DNA from 3 places in the Streptomyces sp. NPDC048337 genome. Region 2 is predicted to be linked to each of the others. Evidence: riboswitches for the same ligand, from Rfam matches in the RefSeq annotation. Region 2 holds a riboswitch; each other region holds the start of a gene.

Region 1 (4,770 bases), on a different contig from region 2:
CCCCGCGGACGGGACGGTCAGCGCCACGTGGACAGGGATTCCGGGAGGCGGGGGCCGGGGGCGTCGGCGGCGAGGAAGCCGTGGGTACGGAGGAAGGCCGTCACCGCCGGGGACCAGGCCTGGCGGAGGCCCGCCTCGGCCAGGAGGGCCGGGTCCGAGAGGAGGACCTCGGCCGGGCCCGTGCGGATCCCGCCCGGGGTGAGGACCGCCGCGTCGTCGGCCCAGCGGACCGCCAGCTCCACGTCGTGGGTGGCCATGACCACCGTGGTGCCCGCCGAACGCAGGCCCGAGAGGGCGTCCAGCAGCCGCTCCTGCCCGTCCGGATCCAGCCCCGCCGTCGGCTCGTCCAGGATCAGCACCCGCGGAGCCATCGCCACCGCCCCCGCGATCGCCGCCCGCTTGCGCTGCCCGTAGGAGAGCAGGTGCGTCGGCCGGTCCCGCAGCGCCGTGATGTCCAGCGCGGCCAGGGCCGACTCGACGCGCTCGTGGACCTCCGGCAACGGCAGGCCCAGGTTCATCGGCCCGAAGGACACGTCCTGCTCCACCGAGGCCGCGAACAGCTGGTCGTCCGGGTCCTGGACCACCAGCTGGACCGCGGTCCGCAGCCGGGTCAGGCCGGCCCGGTCGTGGGCCACCGCCGCGCCGTCGAGGTGCAGCGCGCCCGAGCCCGGCCGCAGGCCCCCGCTCAGCAGCCGCATCAGGGTGGTCTTGCCGCTGCCGTTGCGGCCCAGCAGCACCAGCGCGCGGCCCTCGGCGATCCCGAAGTCCACCCCGGACAGCACGGCGGGCCCGTCCTCGTACGCGTAGCCCGCGCCCACCAGTTCCACCAACGGCCTCACAGGTACAGCTCCTTCAGTACGAGGGTCACGGCCACCAGGGCCGCCAGAAGCGCCGCCGACGCGGCCAGGAACCGCCAGGACAGCGCGGACTCCGGTACGAGCACCCGCAGCGCGCCGTCGTAGCCGCGCCCGGCCAGGCCCGACTGGAGCCGAGCCGCGCGGTCGAAGGCCCGTACGAAAGAGGTCGCCGCGAGCCCGGCCAGCGAACGCCACGCCGCCGCCCGGCCGGTGGTGCCCAGCCGGGCCGCCTGCGCCTGGCGGACGCGGGCGAGGGAGTCCAGCAGCAGGAACCCGATGCGGTACATGACCAGGGCCACGTCGACCACCGGGGCCGGCACCCCCGCCCGGACCAGCCGCGGCAGCACGTCGGAGACCGGGGTGGTGAAAGCGAACAGCAGCACGCCGAGCGAGGCCGCGGAGGTGCGCAGCAGCAGCTCCACCGCCTGCCGGGGGCCGTCGGGGGCCAGTGCGACGAGCCCGTCGGGCCCGCCCACGGCGAACAGCAGCGGCAGCGCCCCCGTGAAGCAGAAGCCGAGCGGGATCCGGAAGGCCCGCCACAGCTGCCGCCCCGTGACCCCGGCGGGGCCGAGCAGCACGGCGAGCGTGGCGGCGGCGACCACCGGCCCGCCGGGCCACGGCGGCAGGCACACCGCCGTGACCGTCAGCCCGATCCCCAGCAGGGCCTTCTCCAGCGGGTGCCGGTGCCGCCAGCGGCTGCCGTGCGCGGCCGCGTCGATCGGCAGCACCCCTACGCCTCCGGGGCGGGCGCGGACGAGGCGGCCTCCGCTGCCGCCGCCCCCTGGCGGCGGCCCTTGCGGACGCCGAAGTAGTACGCGAGCACGCCCGCGCCCAGGGCCGCCTGGAGGGCGAACAGCGCCGACTCGATCTCCCCGGACGGGGGTTCGTACAGCGGCGAGAACCACGGCTCGTAGTCCGGCTTCAGCTCGGTGATGGCCGCCTCCGCCTGCGCGTCGGCGCCCGCGAACGGCTCCTCCTTGTCGTCGCCGAGCCCCAGCGCGAGCGGGAGTACGGCCAGCGCCGCCACCAGGAACAGCAGCAGGGTGTTGATCTTCGCGTTCCGGCTCATCGGGCCGTCGCCTCCTTCAGCTTCGCGACGCCGAGGCGGACCAGGTCCGACCGGCTGGACCGCATCAGCAGCCGCATCACGAGCACGGTCAGCAGGCCCTCGCTCACCGCGAGCGGGAGCTGGGTGACCGCGAAGATCCCGCCGAACTTCCCGAGCGCGCCGAGGAAGCCCGTCACCGGGTCCGGGAAGGCGAGCGCCAGCTGCACCGAGGTCACGCAGTAGGTGACCAGGTCGGCGAAGAAGGCGCCGAAGAACACGGTCACCATCAGCGGCACGTCGAGGCCGCGCAGCAGCCGGTAGACGCCGTACCCCGCCCACGGCCCGGCGATCGCCATGGAGAAGACGTTGGCGCCGAGGGTGGTCAGCCCGCCGTGCGCCAGCAGCAGCGCCTGGAAGAGCAGGGTGATCGTGCCGAGCACGGCCATGATCGGTGGCCGGAAGAGGATGGCCCCGAGCCCGGTGCCGGTCGGGTGCGAGCAACTGCCCGTCACGGAGGGGATCTTCAGCGCGGACAGGACGAAGGTGAACGCTCCGGACGCCCCGAGCAGCAGGGTGCTCTCCGGATTGGCCTTCACCTCGCGGCTCAGGGCGCGGACACCGTGTACGACGAAGGGGGCGGACGCGGCGCCCCAGGCGACCGCGTGCAAGGGGGGCAGGAAGCCCTCGGCTATGTGCATGTGTGGGGAAGACCTCTCCAGCACCTCGTGGATGGACAGCGCGCCCCGGCCGGTCTCCTGGCTCACGGGTACTGATGCCCGGGCTCCGCCTTCCCGGGCCGTGCGGTCTCCCGCGCGGGCCCAGTGGCTTCCCGCTGGGGGCACCTCCCGGACGGAGTCTGGGGGAGAGTGGAGCCGGACTTCCCGATCACAGTGGCGAGGGCCGCACCGGTTTCCCACCGGTTTCCCGAACACCAAGGCCCACTGACCCTATCCCGGATGTCCCGGATGGGTGCGCTCCGGTGGCGGCGCCGGCCCGATCCGCCCAGTGTGAAGGGGTGGCAGCCGACTACTCGTACCCGGACCTGACCGCCGTCTACGTGAACTGCACGCTCAAGCGCTCGCCCGAGACCAGCAACACCGAGGGCCTGATCGACAAGAGCCGCGCCGTCATGGAGTCGGCCGGCGTCCGGACCTCGCTCATCCGGGCCGTCGACCACGACATCGCGACGGGCGTCTGGCCGGACATGACCGACCACGGCTGGGAGAGCGACCAGTGGCCGGTGCTCTACAGCCAGATCATGGACGCCGACATCCTCGTGCTGTGCGGCCCGATCTGGCTGGGCGACAACAGCTCGGTGATGAAGCAGGTCATCGAGCGGCTCTACGCCTGCTCCTCGCTCCTGAACGAGCAGGGCCAGTACGCCTATTACGGACGCGTCGGCGGTGCGCTGATCACCGGCAACGAGGACGGCGTCAAACACTGCGCCATGAACATCCTCTACAGCCTCCAGCACCTCGGCTACGCGATCCCGCCGCAGGCCGACGCGGGCTGGATCGGCGAGGCCGGACCCGGGCCCTCCTACCTCGACCCGGGCTCGGGCGGCCCCGAGAACGACTTCACCAACCGGAACACCACCTTCATGTCCTGGAACCTGATGCACCTGGCCGCCCTCCTCAAGCGGGCGGGCGGGATTCCGGCGCACGGCAACCAGCGCTCACTGTGGGACGCCGGCTGCCGTTTCGACTTCCCCAATCCCGAGCACCGCTAGCACCGGTTGGTGTGCGCGAAGTCCACGACGAACCGGTCGGGCGAGTGCAGCGTGAAGGTGCGGTAGTACGGATTCGTGGCGAAGGCGGCGCCGAAGGTGACGTACCCCTCGAAGTCGCCGGTCAGGGCGAGGCCCTTGAGCTGGGGGAGGAAGATCTTCTGGAGCTTGGGCCCCTTGTAGACGCTGTGCCCCGCGTCGTCGTGCGCGGCGGCGGGGTTCAGCCGGATCTGCAGGAAGAACTTCCCGGCCAGCGGGACGGGCTTGCCGGACCCGTCGTAGACCAGGTGGGAGACGGGAGTGACGGTGACCGAGGGGAGGCCCCCCTTGAGGTCGATGACGAGCCGGTCGTAGGTGGGGTGCCCGCCCCAGCGGGCATTGACGACGAGCGGCGTCTGGGTCTGGGCCGGTGCGCGACCGGCGGCGGCCGTCGTGGCCGAGGCCGGAGCTACGAGGGAGAGCCCGGCGGCGAGCAGCACCCCGGAGGTCACGGCGGTGAGCCGGTGCAGGCGCGGATGGATCATGACGTCCCCTCGATTCTGAAGAGGCGGGGACAAATGGGTCAATTATAGAGATATCGGGCACCCCTCGTCGGTTGCACCCCCCGGCCCCCGGTATCGCGGCGCCGCCGACCCGGGGCGAGTGCCGGGCAGGTGTGCGCAACCCCATGTGCGAAGGCCCCGTTGGCAGTTGACTGTGTCGACGCGTCCCGCACCCAGGAAGGAAACCGGCGTGACTTTCGGCGGAGAGAACCCCTACGGCCCGGCGTGGCAGCCGAACGGGGGGCCGGCCTTCCCGTACGGGGGGCCGGCCTTCCCGTACGAGGAGCCCCGTCCGCTGTGGCAGCGCTTCCGCGAGGGTGACTGGCCTCCGCTGCTGGAGATACTGCGACGGCTGCCCGTCCACGGCTGCGCGTGGGCCGCGATCCTGTTCTGCTTATGGCCCCTGCTCCTGCCCGTCCTCGCCTATCCGCTGGCCCGCTCGGCCCGCCGGCAGGCCCACCTGAGGTTTCCCCCGCACACATACCGCCGCATCCTCGATCCGCAGCTGATGCGCGTGCAGAAGGTCCGGGCCGTGGCCGCCCTGCTCGCGTCCTTCCTGATCCTCGTCGTCTACGGCAGCGAGACGGACCTCGCGGA
Region 2 (4,770 bases):
TGCAGGGTCACGTCGTAGTGGTCGGGGTGCAGTACGCCCTGGGCGGTGCGGGTCTCGGCCCAGGCCGGGAGCGGGCCGCCGCGCTCGGCGAGGTCGCAGGAGGCCTCGTACGCGGCCAGCATGATCCGCTCGGAGATCTTCGTCGACAGGGCCTTCGCCTCGGGGGAGTCGAAGGGGAGCCGCAGCTTGAAGAAGACGTCCTGGAGGCCCATCGCGCCCAGGCCCACCGGACGCCACTTGGCGTTGGAGCGGCCGGCCTGCTCGGTCGGGTAGAAGTTGATGTCCACGACGCGGTCGAGGAAGGTGACCGCCGTGCGGACGGTCTCGTCCAGGCGCTCCCAGTCCAGCTCCCCGTCGGCCACGAAGGCGCCCAGGTTGACCGAGCCGAGGTTGCAGACGGCGGTCTCGCCGTCGTTGGTGACCTCGATGATCTCGGTGCAGAGGTTGGAGGAGTGGACCACCGTGCCGGGCAGCGCGGTCTGGTTCGCGGTCCGGTTGGAGGCGTCCTTGAAGGTCATCCAGCCCTGGCCGGTCTGCGCGAGGGTGCGCATCATGCGGCCGTACAGGTCGCGGGCCGGCATGGTCTTCTTCGCGAGCCCGGCCGCCTCGGCCTTGACGTAGGCGGCGTCGAAGTCCGCGCCGTACAGGTCGACCAGCTCGGGGACGTCGGCCGGGGAGAACAGCGACCAGTCGGCGTCGGCGTTCACGCGGCGCATGAACTCGTCCGGGATCCAGTGGGCGAGGTTCAGGTTGTGCGTGCGGCGCTGGTCCTCGCCGGTGTTGTCGCGGAGCTCCAGGAACTCCTCGATGTCCGCGTGCCAGGTCTCCAGGTAGACGGCGGCGGCGCCCTTGCGGCGGCCGCCCTGGTTCACGGCGGCGACGGAGGCGTCGAGGGTCTTCAGGAACGGCACGATGCCGTTGGAGTGGCCGTTCGTACCGCGGATCAGCGAACCGCGGGCGCGGATGCGGGAGTACGAGAGGCCGATGCCGCCGGCGTGCTTGGAGAGGCGGGCGACCTGGTGGTAGCGGTCGTAGATCGAGTCGAGCTCGTCCAGCGGGGAGTCCAGCAGGTAGCAGGAGGACATCTGCGGGTGCCGGGTGCCGGAGTTGAAGAGCGTGGGGGAGGACGGCAGGTAGTCGAGGCGGCTCATCAGCCGGTAGAGGGAGGCGACTTCCTCGACGGCGCGCACGCTCTCGTCCTCCGCGAGGCCGCAGGCCACGCGCAGCATGAAGTACTGCGGGGTCTCGATGACCTGGCGGGTGATCGGGTGGCGCAGCAGGTAGCGGCTGTGCAGGGTGCGCAGGCCGAAGAAGCCGAAGCGGTCGTCGGCGCCCTCGGCGAGGGTGTGCTCCACCAGCGCGTCGAGGCGGCTCGCGTGGATCCGTACGAACTCGGCCGTGCGGTCGGCGATGAGGCCCTCGCGGTGGCCGACCTCGACGGAGGTGGAGAAGGAGGTGGCACCCTGGCCCGCGGCCTCGTCGGCCACGGCCAGCGTCAGCAGCCGGGCGGCGAGCTTGGAGTACGCCGGGTCCTCGGAGATCAGGCCGGCGGCGGACTCGGTGGCCAGCCCGCGCAGTTCGGCCTCGTCGGCGGCGGAGCTGCGGCCGCGCAGCGCGGCGGCGGCCACCCGGCCGGGGTCGGTGTCGGGGAGGTCGGCCGTCAGCTCGGTGAGGGTACGCAGCAGCGTGGCCCCCGGGCCCTCGGTGTTGTCGCCAGAAGTGGACTCGGCGCGCGGTGCGGAAGGCGCGATGGTCACGGCGGGAGCTCTCCCTCGCTCGGCCCGGCGTCGGTGGGCAGGGCACGGGGAGGCGCATGCGGGCGTGGCAGGTACGCGTACACCGCATGGCGTCCACCGGCCCAACCGCGAGGCCCGGACGTATCGGCACCCGGTTCGGTCGAGCCGGGCGCACCGTCGGCAGGTCTTCGGACTTGCGAGTACACCGATGGGTGTACTTCATACCGTTGCGGGACAGTTCCGGATTCACACCGGATTCCCCTGCGGCGACAGCGAGCATGAGCATACATGTGGGGGCCGCCTCGTGTGTGACCCCCTAGATGTTGTGTCGCCGCGGCTACAGTTCGAGACCGTACGTAAGCAGAGTGAGGCCGGGGAAGGGCTCCCAGTCCCGCGCGGGGGTCCGTACGAAGCCGAGGCGTTCGTAGATCCGGTGGGCGGCCGGCATGTCGTCCGACGTGGACAGCACGAGGTGCCGTACGCCGTCGAGGGCCCGGGCGCGGTCGATGCAGGCCCGCACGAGCGCCTCGCCGGCCCCCTGCCCGCGGCCCTCCCGGGCGACGGCCAGCATCCGGAACTCCGCCTCTCCCTCCCCGGCGATGTCGCAGTACGCGCTGCCTGGCGGGGCGAAGGCCACACCGCCGAGCAGCCGGCCGTCGCTGCGCGCGGCGACGAGTATCTCGCTGTGGGCGGCCCGCCCGGCCACGTCCCGCAGCCGGGCGAGGTACGGGTCCTCCTCGCCGTAGGTGAGCAGCCCGTCCCCGAGGTAGGCCCGCGCGGTGATCTCCCCGAGCTCCTCGTATTCCTCCGGCAGCGCTTCCCTGATCACGATGTCCATGCGGTCGAGTGTGCCGGACGCCTGTCGGTGCCCGGCGCTATCGTCGGAGACAGCACCGTCGAGGAAGGCGAGCGAGGCATGAGCGTCATGACCGAACGTCCCCACCTGTCGACCGAGTCCTTCGAGCACCTGGCCCGCATAGCCGCCCGCGAGGAAGAGGGGCTGCGACTGGAATTCATCGGTGGGGTGCTGAGGAGCAAGGCCATGCCAGACGGGGACCACGGGCGGATCATCGTGTGGCTGTCCCGGATCTGTATGCAGCACCACCCGGACTTCTGGCTGCACCAAGGGCAGGGGATCAAGGCGGAACAGTACCGGGAGGGCCGCGCGATTCCGGACGGGGTTCTGGCGCACGAGGACGCGTTCGTCGGGCAGGGTGACTGGGCGGAACCGGGCCCGATCCTGATGGCCGTCGAGGTGACCTCGTGGGACTCCGACACCGAGCAGCGTGACCGGGTCGAGAAGCCGCGCGCTTATGCGGAGACCGGCATCCCCGTCTACCTGCTCATCGACCGGCTCAAGTGCCAGGTGCTCGTCCACAGCGACCCGGACGGCGGCCGCTACGAGACCGTGCGCACCGTTCCCTTCGGCAGGGAGGTCAAGCTTCCCGACCCCGTCGGCATCACCCTCCAGACCGAGCGCCTCAAGGACTGGGTGCGCTGACCCCGCACGCGCCGAAGGGCCCCGCCGGGGAACGGCGGGGCCCTTCGTACGTGTTCAGCAGCAGCGGAAGCCCTCGCGGGGGTCCGCCTCGCGCGAGTCCGTGCGGGCCCGTTCGAAGGCGCGCCGGGTCAGGACCTCGGCGGCCGGGTCGTGGGAGCGGGCGTGGGCGACGTAGCGGTCGTACGCCGCCTCGCCCGAGAACTCCCGTACGTAGTACCGGGCCCGCGCCAGCGCGCTGCGCACGCTCATCAGGCCACCGGCTCCTTCGGGCGCCCGCCGCCCGAGTCGAGGCCCGCCGTGGCGAGCTCCGCCCGCTCCTCGGCGGTCGGGATCAGCCCGGCCGGGGCGATGATCTTCGACTCGGTCCACGGGACCTCGGAGAGCTTCACGGACTCGGGGCTGCTGATGGCCTTGAAGCAGGTCCGGGCCGCGTCCGCCAGCACGATGATGATCAGGAGCGCGAACAGCGCGGACAGCGCGCCGTCCACCGTGGCGTTGGTGACCACGGTGTGCATGTCGTCCATGTTCTTCGCGGGCGGCAGCACCTTCCCCGCGTCGATCCCGCTCTGGTACTTGTCGCGCTGGGCGAAGAAGCCGACCTTCACGTCCTCCGAGAAGATCTTCTGGTAGCTCGCGGTGAGCGTGACGGCCACGTCCCACGCCAGCGGAACGCCCGTCACCCAGGCCCACTTCAGCCGGCCGGACTTGACCAGCAGCGTGGTGCAGACGGCCAGGGCCACGGCCGCGAGCAGCTGGTTCGCGATGCCGAACAGCGGGAAGAGCTGGTTGATGCCGCCCAGCGGGTCCTTGATGCCGACCCACAGGAAGTAGCCCCAGCCGCCGACGACGATGGCGCTCGCCAGCCAGACGCCCGGCTTCCAGCTGACGTTCTTGAAGGACTTGTGCACGTTGCCGAGGGTGTCCTGGAGCATGAACCGCCCGACGCGGGTGCCCGCGTCGACCGTCGTCAGGATGAACAGCGCCTCGAACATGATGGCGAAGTGGTACCAGAAGGCCTTCATGCCGGCGCCGCCGATGACGGCCGAGAAGATCTCCGACATTCCGAGTGCGAAGGTCGGCGCGCCGCCCGTACGGGACAGCAGGCTGGCCTCCTCGACGTCCTTGGCGGCCTGCGCGAGGGCGTCCGGGGTGATGGCGAAGCCGAAGTTGGTCACCGCCGCGGAAGCCGTCTCGACCGTGGTGCCGATGACCCCGCCGGGGGAGTTCACGGCGAAGAAGAGCCCGGGCTCGATGATGGTGGCCGCGATCATCGCCATGATGGCGACGAAGGACTCGGTGAGCATGGCGCCGTAGCCGATGACCCGGACCTGGGTCTCCTTCTGGATCATCTTCGGGGTGGTGCCCGAGGAGACCAGCGAGTGGAAGCCGGACAGGGCGCCGCACGCGATGGTGATGAAGACGAACGGGAACATCGAGCCGGCGAAGACCGGGCCGTCGCCGCGGGTCGCGAAGTCGGTGACCGCGGGCATCTTCAGGGTCGGCATCGCGATGACCACGCCCACGGCGAGCAGG
Region 3 (4,770 bases), on a different contig from region 2:
GTCCGCGCCGATCCGTCCTGGCGGGTGGCCCCGCCCGCGCCGGGGCTGACCGACCGCCGGGTCGAGATCACCGGCCCGCCCGACCGGCGGATGACCGTCAACGCCCTCAACTCCGGTGCCCGCGTGTGGATGGCGGACTTCGAGGATGCCACCGCCCCCACCTGGGGGAACGTCATCGACGGCCAGGTGAACCTGCGCGACGCGATCGACCGGCGCATCGACTTCACCGCCCCCGACGGCAAGGAGTACCGGCTCGGGCAGGACCTCGCCACGATCGTGGTCCGGCCCCGCGGCTGGCACCTCCTCGAAGAGCACCTGGAGATCGACGGCCGCCCCGTACCGGCTTCGCTGGTGGACTTCGGCCTGTACTTCTTCCACTGCGCCCAGCGGCAGATCGACGCCGGCCCCGGCCCGTACTTCTACCTCCCCAAGCTGGAGAACCGTTACGAGGCGCGGCTCTGGAACGACGTCTTCGTTCTCGCCCAGGACCTCCTCGGCATCCCCCGCGGCACGATCCGCGCCACCGTCCTCATCGAGACGATCACCGCCGCCTTCGAGATGGAGGAGATCCTCTACGAGCTGCGCGAGCACAGTTCGGGTCTGAACGCGGGCCGCTGGGACTACCTCTTCAGCCTGATCAAGACCTTCGCGCACCGCACCGACTTCCTCCTCCCCGACCGGGACCGGGTCACCATGACCGCCCCGTTCATGCGGGCGTACACCGAACTCCTCGTCCGCACCTGCCACAAGCGCGGCGCCCACGCCATCGGCGGCATGGCCGCCCACGTCCCCGGCAAGGACCCGGCCGCCCACGAGGCCGCGCTGGCCAGGGTCCGGCTGGACAAGGAGCGGGAGGCCGAGGACGGCTTCGACGGCTCCTGGGTGGCCCACCCGGGCCTGGTCCCGGTCTGCCGGGACGCCTTCGACGCGGTCCTCGGCGACCGGCCGCACCAGCTGGACCGCACCCGCGGCGACGTCGCCGTCCGGGCCTGCGACCTGCTCTCGGTGCGCCGGGTCGGCGGCTCGCCGACCCCGGACGGCGTGCGCGCCAACGTCGCCGTCGCGCTGCGGTACTTCGACGCCTGGCTGCGCGGGCGCGGAGCGGTCGCCCTGTACGGGCTGATGGAGGACGCGGCCACCGCCGAGATCGCCCGGGTGCAGCTCTGGCAGTGGCTGCGCCATCGCGCCGTCACCCGCGAGGAGGTCCTCGGCCTGCTCGACTCCGAGTGCGCGGCGCTCGCCGCGGAACAGCCCGGCGCCGAGGTGGCCGCGGCCCGCCGGATCCTGGAGGAGACCGCCCTCGGTCCCACCCTGCCGCCCTTCTTCACCCCCGGGGCCTACGCCCGCCACCTCGTCCGCCGTACGGAGGCACGCTCATGACCAGCCCCCTCAGCCGGGTCGGAGTCGTCGGTGGCGGCCTGATGGGCGCCGGCATCGCCGAGGTGTGCGCCCTCGCCGGGCTCGACACCCTCGTCTGCGAGGCCGACGCCACCGCCGCCCGGGCGGCCGCGAACGCGTCGCGGTCTCCCTGGAACGGGCTGTCCAGCGCGGGAAACTCGACCGTCTCTCCGCCGAGCACGCCCTCGCCCGCCTCGTCTTCACGGCCGACCTCGACGAGCTCGCGGACCGCCGTCTCGTCATCGAGGCCGTCACCGAGGGCGCCGAGGTCAAGACGGAGCTGTTCACCGCGCTCGACAAGATCGTCGAAGACCCGGAGGCCGTCCTCGCGTCCAACACCTCCGCCATCCCGATCATGCGCCTGGGCATGGCCACGGGGCGCGCCGACCGGGTCGTGGGCCTGCACTTCTTCAACCCCGTTCCCGTCCTGCCCCTGGTGGAGATCGTCTCCTCCCTGCACACCTCCACGGAGACCGTGCGCACGGTGGAGTCCTTCGCCCGCGACACTCTGGGCAAGAACGCCATCCACTCCACGGACCGGGCCGGCTTCGTCGTAAACAGCCTCCTCGTCCCCTATCTGCTCTCGGCCGTGCGCATGGCCGAATCCGGATACGCCACGCCCGCCGACATCGACGCGGGCATGGAACTGGGCTGCGCCCACCCCATGGGCCCGCTCAAACTCGCCGACCTGATCGGTCTGGACACCGTCGCCGCCATCGCCGACTCGATGTACGAGGAGTTCAAGGAGCCGCTGTACGCCCCGCCGCCGCTGCTCCAACGGATGGTGCAGGCGGGATTGTTGGGCCGGAAATCGGGTCGTGGATTCCACACCTACACCGGGTAGGCTTGCGAACGCAGCTGGTTCGCCCCCGTCCTCCCCCATGGCCTGAACGGCTTGGGGGGACCCCCATGGCGGGACGCGTCGTAAGAGGGAACCCGGTGGGAATCCGGGACTGCCCCGCAGCGGTGAGTGGGAACGACCGCCGTCATACGCACTGGGACCGGAACCGGTCCTGGGAAGCGACGGCCAGTAGGTGCCGCCTCGTGAAGAGGTCGGTGTGCCCGCGAGTCCGAAGACCTGCCCGTTGCCCGTGCGCGAACGACCGCGCACGGTTTCCCGGTGACCTCGTGGGCGGGTCGGCGTGCACATCGGGCGGATCTCCCGTCGCGTACCCAGGCGTACGCGATCCGGCGGTCCGCCCGTTCCGGCACCCCTTCGCGCCCTCGGCCCTCACCGGGTCCATGGAGACACGCTCGCGAAGGAGAGTTCCGTGACAGACAAGTCCGCAGCCGCGGCAGTACAGCCCACCGTGTACGGCTACCCGCGGCAGGGGCAGAACCGCGAACTGAAGAAGGCCGTCGAGGGCTACTGGAAGGGCCGCGTCACCGCCGAGGCCCTCCACCGCACCGCCGGACCTGCGCCGCTCGAACTGGCGCCAGCTCGCCGAGGCCGGCATCACGGAGGTGCCGACCGGCGACTTCTCGTACTACGACCACGTACTGGACACCAGCGTGATGGTCGGCGCCGTCCCCGCCCGACACCGGGCGGCGCTCGCCTCCGACGCCCTCGACGGCTACTTCGCGATGGCCCGCGGCACCCAGGACGTGGCTCCGCTGGAGATGACCAAGTGGTTCGACACCAACTACCACTATCTGGTCCCCGAACTCGGCCCCGACACCGCCTTCACCGCCGACTCCGCCAAGCAGGTCGCGGAGCTGCGCGAGGCCCTGGCCCTCGGGCTGACCGCCCGGCCCGTGCTCGTCGGCCCGATCACCTACCTGCTGCTGGCCAAGCCGGCCCCGGGCGTCGCCCCCGGCTTCCAGCCGCTGACCCTGCTCGACCGGCTGCTGCCCGTCTACGCGCGGGTCCTCTCCGACCTGCGGGCCGCCGGCGCCGAGTGGGTGCAACTGGACGAGCCCGCCCTCGTCCAGGACCGGACCCCGGCCGACCTGGGCGCCGCGGCCCGCGCCTACCGCGAGCTCGGCGCGCTCACCGACCGGCCCAAGCTGCTGGTCGCCTCCTACTTCGACCGGCTGGGCGAGGCCCTGCCGGTGCTCGCCAAGGCGCCCGTCGAGGGCCTGGCCCTGGACTTCACCGAGCGGGCCGCCGGCAACCTCGCCGATCTCGCAGCCGCGGGCGGCCTGCCCGGCAAGCGCCTGGTCGCGGGCGTGGTCAACGGCCGCAACATCTGGATCAACGATTACGCGAAGTCCCTCGCCACGCTGGGCACGCTGCTGGGCCTCGCCGACCGGGTCGACGTGGCCGCGTCCTGCTCCCTGCTGCACGTCCCACTGGACGCCGCCGCCGAACGCGACATCGACCCGCAGGTCCGCCGCTGGCTGGCCTTCGCCCGGCAGAAGACCGCCGAGATCACCACGCTGGCCCGCGGCCTGGCCCAGGGCACCGACGCCATCGCGGCCGAACTCGCCGCCAACCGGGCCGACCTGGCCTCCCGCGCCAGCTCGGCGATCACCCGCGATCCCGCCGTACGGGCCCGCGCCGACGCGACCACCGCGGCCGATGCCCGCCGTCCGCAGCCCTACGCCGACCGGGCCACCGCCCAGCGGGCCCATCTGCGCCTGCCTCCGCTGCCCACCACCACGATCGGCTCCTTCCCGCAGACCCCGGACCTGCGCACCGCCCGCGCCGACCTGCGCGCCGGCCGCATCGACAGGGACGGCTACGAGGAGCGCATCAAGGCTGAGATCCGCGAGGTCCTCGCCTTCCAGGAGAAGGCCGGCATCGACGTCCTCGTGCACGGGGAGCCCGAACGCAACGACATGGTCCAGTACTTCGCCGAGCAGCTCACCGGCTACCTGGCGACCCAGCACGGCTGGGTCCAGTCGTACGGGACGCGCTACGTCCGCCCGCCGGTCCTCGCCGGCGACATCTCCCGGCCCGACCCGATGACCGTCCGCTGGACCTCGTACGCCCAGGCGCAGACGGGCCGTCCCGTCAAGGGGATGCTGACCGGCCCGGTCACCATGCTCGCCTGGTCCTTCGTACGCGACGACCAGCCGCTCGGCGACACCGCGCGCCAGATCGCGCTGGCCCTGCGGGACGAGGTGAACGACCTGGAAGCGGCGGGGACTTCGGTGATCCAGGTGGACGAGCCCGCCCTGCGCGAGACGCTGCCGCTGCGGGCCGACGGGCACACGGAGTACCTGGCCTGGGCCACCGAGTCGTTCCGGCTCACCACGAGCGGGGTCCGGCCGGAGACCCAGATCCACACCCACATGTGCTACGCCGAGTTCGGCGACATCCTGCGGGCCATCGACGACCTCGACGCCGACGTCATCAGCCTGGAGGCCGCCCGCTCCCACATGCAGGTGGCGGACGAACTCGCGGGCGCGGGCTACCCGCGCGAGGTC

The links. Region 2 has a riboswitch for cobalamin ahead of ACGFYU_RS25870 (ribonucleoside-diphosphate reductase subunit alpha). Riboswitches for the same ligand answer to the same signal wherever they lie in the genome.
Region 1: another riboswitch for cobalamin. It lies ahead of ACGFYU_RS24455 (energy-coupling factor ABC transporter permease); the one in region 2 lies ahead of ACGFYU_RS25870 (ribonucleoside-diphosphate reductase subunit alpha).
Region 3: another riboswitch for cobalamin. It lies ahead of metE (5-methyltetrahydropteroyltriglutamate--homocysteine S-methyltransferase); the one in region 2 lies ahead of ACGFYU_RS25870 (ribonucleoside-diphosphate reductase subunit alpha).

What each region holds. Positions count from the first base shown of each region.
Region 1 is NZ_JBICYR010000016.1:87,126-91,895, reverse strand. Features, by position in the region: gene ACGFYU_RS24470 (ATP-binding cassette domain-containing protein) at 18-839, opposite strand; gene cbiQ (cobalt ECF transporter T component CbiQ) at 836-1,585, opposite strand; gene ACGFYU_RS24460 (energy-coupling factor ABC transporter substrate-binding protein) at 1,588-1,926, opposite strand; gene ACGFYU_RS24455 (energy-coupling factor ABC transporter permease) at 1,923-2,603, opposite strand; cobalamin riboswitch at 2,633-2,856, opposite strand; gene ACGFYU_RS24450 (flavodoxin family protein) at 2,921-3,634, shown strand; gene ACGFYU_RS24445 (hypothetical protein) at 3,631-4,155, opposite strand; gene ACGFYU_RS24440 (hypothetical protein) at 4,364-4,770, shown strand, end outside.
Region 2 is NZ_JBICYR010000018.1:3,559-8,328, reverse strand. Features, by position in the region: gene ACGFYU_RS25870 (ribonucleoside-diphosphate reductase subunit alpha) at 1-1,757, opposite strand, end outside; cobalamin riboswitch at 1,898-2,029, opposite strand; gene ACGFYU_RS25865 (GNAT family N-acetyltransferase) at 2,074-2,574, opposite strand; gene ACGFYU_RS25860 (Uma2 family endonuclease) at 2,653-3,237, shown strand; gene ACGFYU_RS25855 (CstA-like transporter-associated (seleno)protein) at 3,292-3,486, opposite strand; gene ACGFYU_RS25850 (carbon starvation CstA family protein) at 3,486-4,770, opposite strand, start outside.
Region 3 is NZ_JBICYR010000005.1:165,035-169,804, forward strand. Features, by position in the region: gene aceB (malate synthase A) at 1-1,380, shown strand, start outside; partial or broken gene ACGFYU_RS10850 (3-hydroxybutyryl-CoA dehydrogenase) at 1,377-2,242, shown strand; cobalamin riboswitch at 2,324-2,478, shown strand; partial or broken gene metE (5-methyltetrahydropteroyltriglutamate--homocysteine S-methyltransferase) at 2,670-4,770, shown strand, end outside.